2 regions of the Enterobacter pseudoroggenkampii genome follow, and region 1 is predicted to be linked to the other one. Evidence: predicted binding sites of a transcription regulator. Region 1 holds the regulator's gene; the other holds the start of a gene.
What was found. The regulator LexA, encoded in region 1, represses DNA repair genes until DNA is damaged. The targets are predictions, from matches to a motif close to TNCTGTATGTACATACAGNA.
Positions count from the first base shown of each region.

Region 2: the regulator LexA is predicted to act here: its motif matches at 1,447-1,466, upstream of mutH (DNA mismatch repair endonuclease MutH).

Region 1 is NZ_JAPMLV010000008.1:65,286-69,731, forward strand. It holds gene plsB (glycerol-3-phosphate 1-O-acyltransferase PlsB) at 1-1,324, opposite strand, end outside; gene OTG14_RS21815 (diacylglycerol kinase) at 1,479-1,847, shown strand; gene lexA (transcriptional repressor LexA) at 1,956-2,564, shown strand; gene dinF (MATE family efflux transporter DinF) at 2,628-3,965, shown strand; gene OTG14_RS21830 (CsbD family protein) at 4,086-4,295, shown strand; gene zur (zinc uptake transcriptional repressor Zur) at 4,343-4,446, opposite strand, start outside.
Region 2 is NZ_JAPMLV010000005.1:20,321-24,766, forward strand. It holds gene ptsP (phosphoenolpyruvate--protein phosphotransferase) at 1-469, opposite strand, end outside; gene rppH (RNA pyrophosphohydrolase) at 482-1,012, opposite strand; gene mutH (DNA mismatch repair endonuclease MutH) at 1,696-2,388, shown strand; gene OTG14_RS18400 (YgdI/YgdR family lipoprotein) at 2,517-2,735, shown strand; gene OTG14_RS18405 (NADP(H)-dependent aldo-keto reductase) at 2,867-3,907, shown strand; gene lplT (lysophospholipid transporter LplT) at 4,001-4,446, opposite strand, start outside.

The DNA.
Region 1 (4,446 bases):
CACCACGCAGCTCTTTCGCGTACGTGCCCACTTCCATCACGTGCTCGTAGCCAATGTAGATTGGCACCAGCGTGATGGGACGGGTTCCTCCGCGCAGCATCGCCTGAATGGTCATCGACAGCGTGCCGGTTTTCGGATCGAGAAGACGTCCGGTACGGGAACGACCGCCCTCCACGAAGTACTCCACGGAATAGCCGCGGCTGAACAGCTCGCCCAGATACTCGCGGAACACGGTGGAGTAGAGCTTGTTGCCCTTGAAGGTACGACGGATAAAGAATGCGCCCAGGCGGCGGAAAATTGGACCTGCTGGCCAGAAGTTCAGGTTGATACCGGCAGCAATGTGCGGTGGTACCAGCCCCTGATGATAGAGCACGTAGGAAAGAAGCAGGTAGTCCATATGGCTGCGGTGGCAGGGAACATAGACAATCTCATGGCCATCATGCGCCAGCTGACGTACACGCTCGGCGTTATGAACGTTGATGCCCTGGTAGAGACGGTTCCAGGTAAAGCCGAGAATACGATCGGACAGGCGAATCATCTCGTAAGAGAAGTTCGCTGCAATCTCTTCCATCAGCGCAATGGCGTTCTGCTGGGCTTTCTCATGCGATATTTTCTTGCTGCGCGCTTCGTCTTCAACGGCGCGGGCAATCGCTTTGGAGGCCAACAGCTTGTTGAACAGATCCTGACGCGCCGGGAGACGCGGCCCAACGGCAGCAAGGCGCTGACGGGCGAAGTGCATACGCGCCACGCGCGCCAGTTTTTGCGCGATGATCTTGTCGGTGCCGTGCTCGTCCGCCATGCGACGCAGCGAAACGGAAGGGGAGAAACGCACAAAGCTGTCGCGCCCCAGCCAGGAGACCGCAAAGAACTTCTGGATGCCGTTAAGCATGCGCAGCGGCGGGTTCTCTTCACCTTTTTCACGGCCCGGACGACGACCAAACATCACCGATACCGGCACCATCTGCACATCCAGATCGGGGTTGCTGCGGTGCAGGTCGAGATAGTCATGGAACAGCTTGATGGACTCTTCTTTTGGCGTGTAGTAGGTAAACACGCGCGGTCCACCGTGAATGAACACATAGCGCGGCAGCAGCGTACCGTCAACTTCAAGCGGTTCAAGCGGGTCAGGTAAGTCATGCGCCAGACACTGGGCGCGAAGCGTCAGTAAGTCTGCCTTCGAGTTATAAGGCAAAACGTACATAATAGGACGTGACGTATCGAGCCCCAATTCCAGCGCGGGTTCTGCTGGGATAGACTTGCTTTTTACCAGGATGCTTAATGGTAAATTAAGTAATTTGTAGTAAATTCGTGGCCAGCCGGACATAAACGATGTAAAGCCTCTGGTTAATAATGCAATTGCGGCGCAAGGATAACAGAAAGCGCGCAAAATTTCTGTTGTTACCCGTCATACTTCAGGCTGTAGCGAAACGCGCTACAGTTCCTGTTACTGACGCTTTTTTTCATAAAAGGTTCTTTTAATGGCCAATAATACCACTGGGTTAACGCGTATCATCAAAGCCGCCGGCTATTCATGGAAAGGTTTCCGTGCCGCGTGGATCAACGAAGCCGCCTTTCGCCAGGAGGGCATCGCCGCTATCATCGCGGTGATCGTCGCCTGTTTCCTTGATGTTGATGCGATTACCCGCGTACTTCTTATAGGTTCCGTGCTTCTGGTGATGATAGTGGAAATTCTTAATAGCGCTATTGAGGCCGTGGTTGATCGCATTGGTTCAGATTTCCATGAACTTTCTGGCCGCGCAAAAGACATGGGCTCTGCTGCCGTGTTGCTGGCGATTATCACTGCCGCTATCACCTGGGTCACGCTGCTTTGGTCACATTTCCGATGAGCCTCGAGGAATAATTAAGTCCCTGGTTTTTTGTGCAGTTTTTGGTTCCAAAATCGCCTTTGACTGTATATACTCACAGCATAACTGTATATACACCCAGGGGGCGGAATGAAAGCATTAACGACCAGGCAGCAAGAGGTGTTTGATCTCATCCGGGATCATATCGGCCAGACGGGTATGCCACCCACGCGTGCGGAAATCGCGCAGCGTCTGGGCTTCCGTTCTCCGAATGCTGCCGAAGAACACCTGAAAGCGCTGGCGCGTAAGGGCGTGATTGAGATTGTCTCGGGCGCGTCACGTGGTATCCGCCTGCTGGTGGAAGAAGAGACGGGCATTCCGCTGGTGGGGCGTGTTGCTGCCGGTGAGCCTTTACTGGCACAGCAGCATATTGAAGGCCATTACCAGGTCGATCCAGCCATGTTCAAACCGAGCGCTGATTTCCTGCTGCGCGTCAGCGGTATGTCGATGAAAGACATCGGTATTCTTGACGGCGATCTGCTTGCGGTGCACAAAACGCAGGATGTGCGTAACGGCCAGGTGGTGGTCGCGCGCATTGACGACGAAGTGACCGTCAAGCGTCTGAAAAAACAGGGGAACACCGTTCAGCTACTGCCTGAAAACAACGAGTTCTCCCCGATTGTGGTCGATCTGCGCGAACACAACTTCTCTATCGAAGGGCTGGCGGTTGGGGTCATTCGCAACGGCGAATGGCTGTAACCTCTTCCTGACAGGCTATGGCGCCGCTGTAGCCTGCTTCATTCTCCACACCCGGTATTTTTCATGTCACTGCTGACGGCATCCGATAAGGCATTGTGGCGTCTTGCTCTGCCGATGATCTTCTCCAATATTACCGTTCCCTTGCTGGGTCTGGTCGATACTGCCGTTATTGGCCATCTTGATTCGCCTGTTTATCTTGGCGGCGTGGCGATTGGCGCGACGGCAACCAGCTTCCTGTTTATGCTGCTGCTCTTTTTGCGTATGAGCACCACCGGGCTCACGGCACAGGCTTATGGTGCAAAAGATCCGCTGCGTCTGGCGCGAGCGCTGGTCCAGCCGCTGATCCTCGCGCTTGGCGCGGGGGCGTTAATCGTTTTATTGCGTGCGCCCCTGATCGACCTTGCGCTTCATGTTGTTGGCGGTAGCGAGGCGGTACTCGCGCAGGCGCGACGGTTCCTTGAAATCCGCTGGCTCAGCGCGCCCGCGTCGCTGGCTAACCTGGTTCTGCTGGGGTGGCTACTGGGCGTGCAGTACGCCCGTGCACCAGTGATTTTGCTGGTGGTGGGTAACCTGCTCAATATCGTTTTGGATGTCTGGCTGGTGATGGGCCAGCATATGAACGTGCAGGGCGCAGCGCTGGCGACGGCGATTGCCGAATACGGGACCTTTATCATTGGCCTGTGGATGGTCTGGCGCGTGCTGGCGATGCGCGGCATCTCCCTGGCGCTGCTCAAAACCGCATGGCGCGGCAATATCCGTAAGCTGCTGGCGCTTAACCGAGACATCATGCTGCGCTCGCTGCTGCTTCAGCTCTGCTTCGGCGCGCTGACGGTCTTCGGGGCTCGACTGGGGCCAGAAATCGTTGCGGTCAACGCGGTATTGATGACGCTACTGACCTTTACCGCCTACGCGCTGGACGGTTTTGCCTATGCGGTAGAAGCGCATTCCGGGCAGGCGTACGGTGCGCGTGAAAGCGGGCAACTACGGGATGTCTGGCGGGCAGCCTGCCGTCAGTCGGGACTGGTGGCGCTGGCGTTTGGCCTGGTTTACGCCTGCTTTGGTGAGCAGATCGTTGCATTGCTGACGTCTATCCCTGCGCTGCGCGAGCTGGCGAGTCACTATCTCATCTGGCAAGTCGTCTTACCGGTGGTCGGCGTCTGGTGTTATCTGCTGGACGGCATGTTTATTGGTGCGACGCGCGGAGCGGAAATGCGTAACAGTATGGCGGTTGCAGCGGCCGGGTTTGGTCTGACGCTGCTGACGCTCCCCTGGCTGGGTAATCACGGTTTGTGGCTGGCCCTGGCCGTTTTCCTCTCGCTGCGAGGGTTGTCGCTGGCGTTTATCTGGCACCGCCACTGGCAAAACAATACCTGGTTCTCTTCACGTCACGATATATCGTGACGGTTAAAGATTCCGAATGTGAAACCAACTGCCGAATCCTTAACTACAATAATTATCACGTCCAGCAGAAAAGAACGTAACGGACGTTACGACCCGACGCTTAACTAAGAGGACACGATGATGAATAAAGACGAAATCGGCGGCAACTGGAAGCAGTTCAAAGGTAAAGCGAAAGAAAAGTGGGGTAAGCTGACGGATGACGATATGACCGTCATTGAAGGTAAACGCGATCAGCTTGTCGGTAAAATTCAGGAACGTTACGGCTACGCGAAAGATCAGGCGGAAAACGAAGTCAAAGACTGGGAAACCCGTAACGACTACCGCTGGTAACGCTGAATAACCCACAGGGCGGCTCTAAGCCGCCTTTTCTTTTGCCGTTAACGCGGCTTTTTCTTCACAAGAATTGAGTGGTCGTGCTGGCACGCGTCCTGATGACGACAGGCTTCCACCTCCACGCACGCGGAACAGAGCCCGTGCGCCT
Region 2 (4,446 bases), on a different contig from region 1:
ACTGAGAGAGGATCGCCGCCATCTGCGTGGCCAGCGTGACGAGGAAAGACTCCTCGCTTTCGTCGTACTGACGTAGCTCACGCTGCTGGACGACCAGCACGCCGAGCAGCTGGCGACGCTGAATGATCGGCACGCCAAGGAAAGCGCGGAAGCGCTCTTCTTTTACGGAAGGGATGTACTTAAAGCTGGGGTGTTTTTGTGCGTCAGCAAGGTTGATGGGTTCAGCCAGCCGCCCGACCAGACCCACGATACCTTCATCAAATGCGAGCGTTACGGTGCGTCCGCGTGGTTTTTTCAAACCACGGGTTGCCATCAGGTAATAACAGCGCCGATCGTGGTCGGCCAGATACACCGAACAGACCTCGGTTTCCATCGCAAGACAGATGTCGGTGACCAGAATATTCAGCGCCTCGTTCAGACGCGGCGCGCTGGCCACCTTCTCGACTATTTCTCGCAAGCGGGTGAGCATGATTTGCGTAGCTTAACCTCTTTTACGTCGCCAGGCAGGTGCGCTCTGCGGCTTAGGCGGGATCTCCTGAAGCTGCATTACCACACTTGCAAACTCTTTCATCACCCTACGGTAAACATCGCGTTTAAATGACACGACCTGACGAACAGGATACCAATAGCTCACCCAGCGCCAGCCATCGAACTCCGGCGTACTGCTGGTTTGCATATTGATGTCTGAATCGTTGCCCACCAACTGCAACAGAAACCACTTCTGTTTCTGGCCGATACAAACCGGCTTTGTGTCCCAACGCACCAAACGTTTCGGTAACTTGTAACGCAACCAGTTGCGGGTCGAAGCCAGGATGCGAACATCTTTTCGGCTTAAACCGACCTCTTCAAAAAGCTCCCGGTACATCGCTTGTTCTGGGGACTCTCCCGGATTGATCCCGCCTTGCGGGAACTGCCAGGAGTGCTGACCATATCGCCGGGCCCACATTACCTGGCCCTGACGATTACAAATTACTATTCCTACGTTCGGGCGGTAGCCATCGTCATCAATCACCGGACTACCCCAAACTAAACCTTATATATGAATGATTGTTTCACACTACAGGGAGGCGGTAAACCACTCTCTTACAGGGCTGCAACCTAATAACATTTGAATAACTCACAAATAAGTGCTGAGTTATAAACAGATGAGTGGCAGTGAAGGGAATTTTATTCACCTTTTCTGTGGATATAGTTGTGAAGAAGTGTCTGATTACCGATGAACAACCTTAAACGCTGCCATATCCCCTCTTTCACCTGAATTCAATAATGTAATTATTTTCATAGAGTTAAATGTATTTTCATGAACACAAAACAGAATAACGTGACGATCATCACATCAGGGATCGTCGTGCTGATGAAAGATCGAACAGCGTCGGTTTTATCCACAGATTGTGCCAATAAGTTAGTCACAATTTGTTTGAAAATTCGATTTTCATCGCACGTCAAGGCTGTAAATTGAAACAGTAGTCAGGGTTATGCCCAGTTATCCCATTTTTCTGTGGATAACATGGTGTAAGATCCTGTTCATTGTCAGTGACCAGATTTGAACAACCGGTTTTCTGACTCGGGTGAAACGATTTCAAACCCATAAAAAAACCTATAAATCATATACATGGAATATTGGTACAGAAATAGTTAAACTCTATCCACAGGGGACAATTTCTTCGTTTATTTTTTAATCAAAAGGTTACCGTCATGCATCCGCTTACACCCTTGCTCTCACCGCCGTCCAGCGAGGGCCAGTTGCTCCAGCAGGCACAGCGTCTTGCGGGCTTTTCGCTTGGCGAGCTGGCGGCAATGGCAGGGCTTCCGATCCCGAAGGATCTTAAGCGGGATAAAGGCTGGATCGGCATGCTGCTTGAGCTGTGGCTGGGTGCGAGCGGAGGGAGCAAACCCGAGCAGGATTTTGCAGCACTTGGCGTGGAGTTAAAAACCATCCCAATAGATAGCCAGGGCAAGCCGCTTGAGACCACCTTTGTCTGCGTTGCGCCATTAACCGGCAACACCGGCGTGACGTGGGAAACGAGCCACGTTCGCCACAAGCTGAAGCGCGTGTTGTGGGTACCGGTTGAAGGCGAGCGACAGATCCCCCTGGCTGAACGTCGCGTTGGCGCGCCGCTGCTCTGGAGCCCGAACGAGGATGAAGAGCATCAGCTTCGGCTGGACTGGGAGGAGCTGATGGACATGATCGTTCTTGGGCAGGTAGAGCGCATCACCGCCCGACACGGAGAAGTGTTACAGCTGCGTCCGAAAGCGGCCAACAGTAAAGCGCTTACCGAGGCCATCGGCGCACAGGGTGAGCCGATACTGACGCTGCCGCGCGGTTTTTATCTCAAAAAGAATTTCACCGGCGCGCTCCTGGCACGTCATTTCCTGTTAAAAACATAGTTTTTTACTTATTTTGCGAGCTCTCAAACATAATCGACTGCTTTTTAAGATTTTACTGCTTCCTCAAGTCGCCATATCGGGTTAATACTAGATTATGATTTGATACGCGCCAGATGAGGACGATAACGATGAAAAAATGGGCAGTGTTAGTTTCAGCAGTCGGTTTAGCGTTTGCCGTATCGGGCTGTAGCAGCGATTACGTCATGGCGACAAAAGACGGTCGAATGATCCTTACCGACGGCAAACCCGAAGTTGACGATGATACCGGTCTGGTCAGCTACCGCGACCAGGAAGGCAATAAAATGCAGATCAATCGCGACGAAGTATCGCAAATTATCGAGCGATAAACAGAGAGAGGTCAGTCGCTTGCTGACCTTTTTGATTTTTTTCTTCCCCTTTTGCTTCCCCTCTGCCATGTTTATATTCCTTTGTCGGGCACGCCCTGACGCGGTCTATAAGTCTACTGAGGAAGCCGGCTATGCATTATCACCGTATCCCCCACAGCGCTCTGGAAATAAGCCAACTGGGGTTGGGCACGATGACATTTGGTGAACAAAACAGCGAAGCCGATGCCCATGCACAACTCGATTACGCCGTCAGCCAGGGGATTAACCTGATTGATGTCGCGGAGATGTACCCTGTTCCGCCACGTCCGGAAACGCAGGGACTTACCGAAACCTACGTCGGTAACTGGCTGGCAAAACACGGCAACCGTGAAAAGCTGGTGATTGCCTCCAAAGTCAGCGGCCCCGCGCGCAACAACGATACCGGGATCCGCCCGAATCAGATCCTCGATCGCAAGAATATCCGCGCCGCACTGGACGCCAGCCTGAAGCGCCTGCAAACCGATTATCTCGATCTGTATCAGGTGCACTGGCCTCAGCGCCCAACCAACTGCTTTGGTAAGCTCGGCTACACCTGGAATGAGAGCGCCCCCGCCGTGACGCTGCTGGAAACGCTGGAAGCGCTGACCGAATGCCAGCGCGCGGGAAAAATCCGCTATATTGGCGTCTCTAACGAAACGGCCTTTGGGGTCATGCGCTATCTGCACCTGGCGGATAAACACGATCTGCCGCGTATCGTGACTATTCAGAACCCGTACAGCCTGCTTAACCGCAGCTATGAAGTGGGTCTGGCCGAAGTGACGCAGTATGAAGAAGTGGAACTGCTCGCCTACTCCTGTCTCGGCTTCGGCACGCTGACGGGGAAATATCTGAACGGTGCGAAACCGGCCGGGGCGCGTAACACCCTCTTTAGCCGCTTTACCCGTTACAGCGGCGAGCAGACGCAGAAAGCCGTTGCCGCCTATGTGGATATCGCGAAGCGTCACGGTCTTGACCCTGCGCAGATGGCGCTGGCCTTCGTGCGTCGTCAGCCGTTTGTTGCCAGCACCCTGCTGGGCGCGACCACGATGGAGCAGTTGAAAACCAATATTGCGAGTTTCAATCTGAACCTGAGTGAAGAGGTGTTAGCGGAGATTGAAGCGGTGCATCAGGTTTATACTTATCCTGCACCGTAATAAAAGCAAAACGGCAACGCACGTTGCCGTTTTTAGGGTTTGCTCCCTCTCCCTGTGGGAGAGGGCCGGGGTGAGGGCATCAGGCCGCACTTATCAGCGGCGACGTTGCCAGATCCACAAACCCGCAATCGCCAGCGCAAACAGCCCGCCAAACCCGACGCCAATCCCCACCACCGGCACACCCACTTTTACCGCCAGCGAGTAGAGCCCCAGCATTAGCAGCATCGCCAGGTTTTCCCCCAGGTTTTGTACCGCGATGGCATTGCCTGCCCCGACGGTCTGTTTGCCCCGCTCCTGCAGTAACGCGTTCAGTGGCACCACGAAGAAACCGCCCAGAATACCAATCAGGATGAGGAGGACATACGCGGGCAATAACGCATGCTGCAGCGAGAAGATCAGCACCACGACGCCAATCAGGATCCCTGCGGGCATGCAGCGTGCTACCGTCTCGAGCGTTACCAGCTTCGCCGCCGCGCCTGCCCCCACCACAATGCCGATGGCCACCATCGCATTCAGATAGGTCGGCGTCGCGTTGTCAG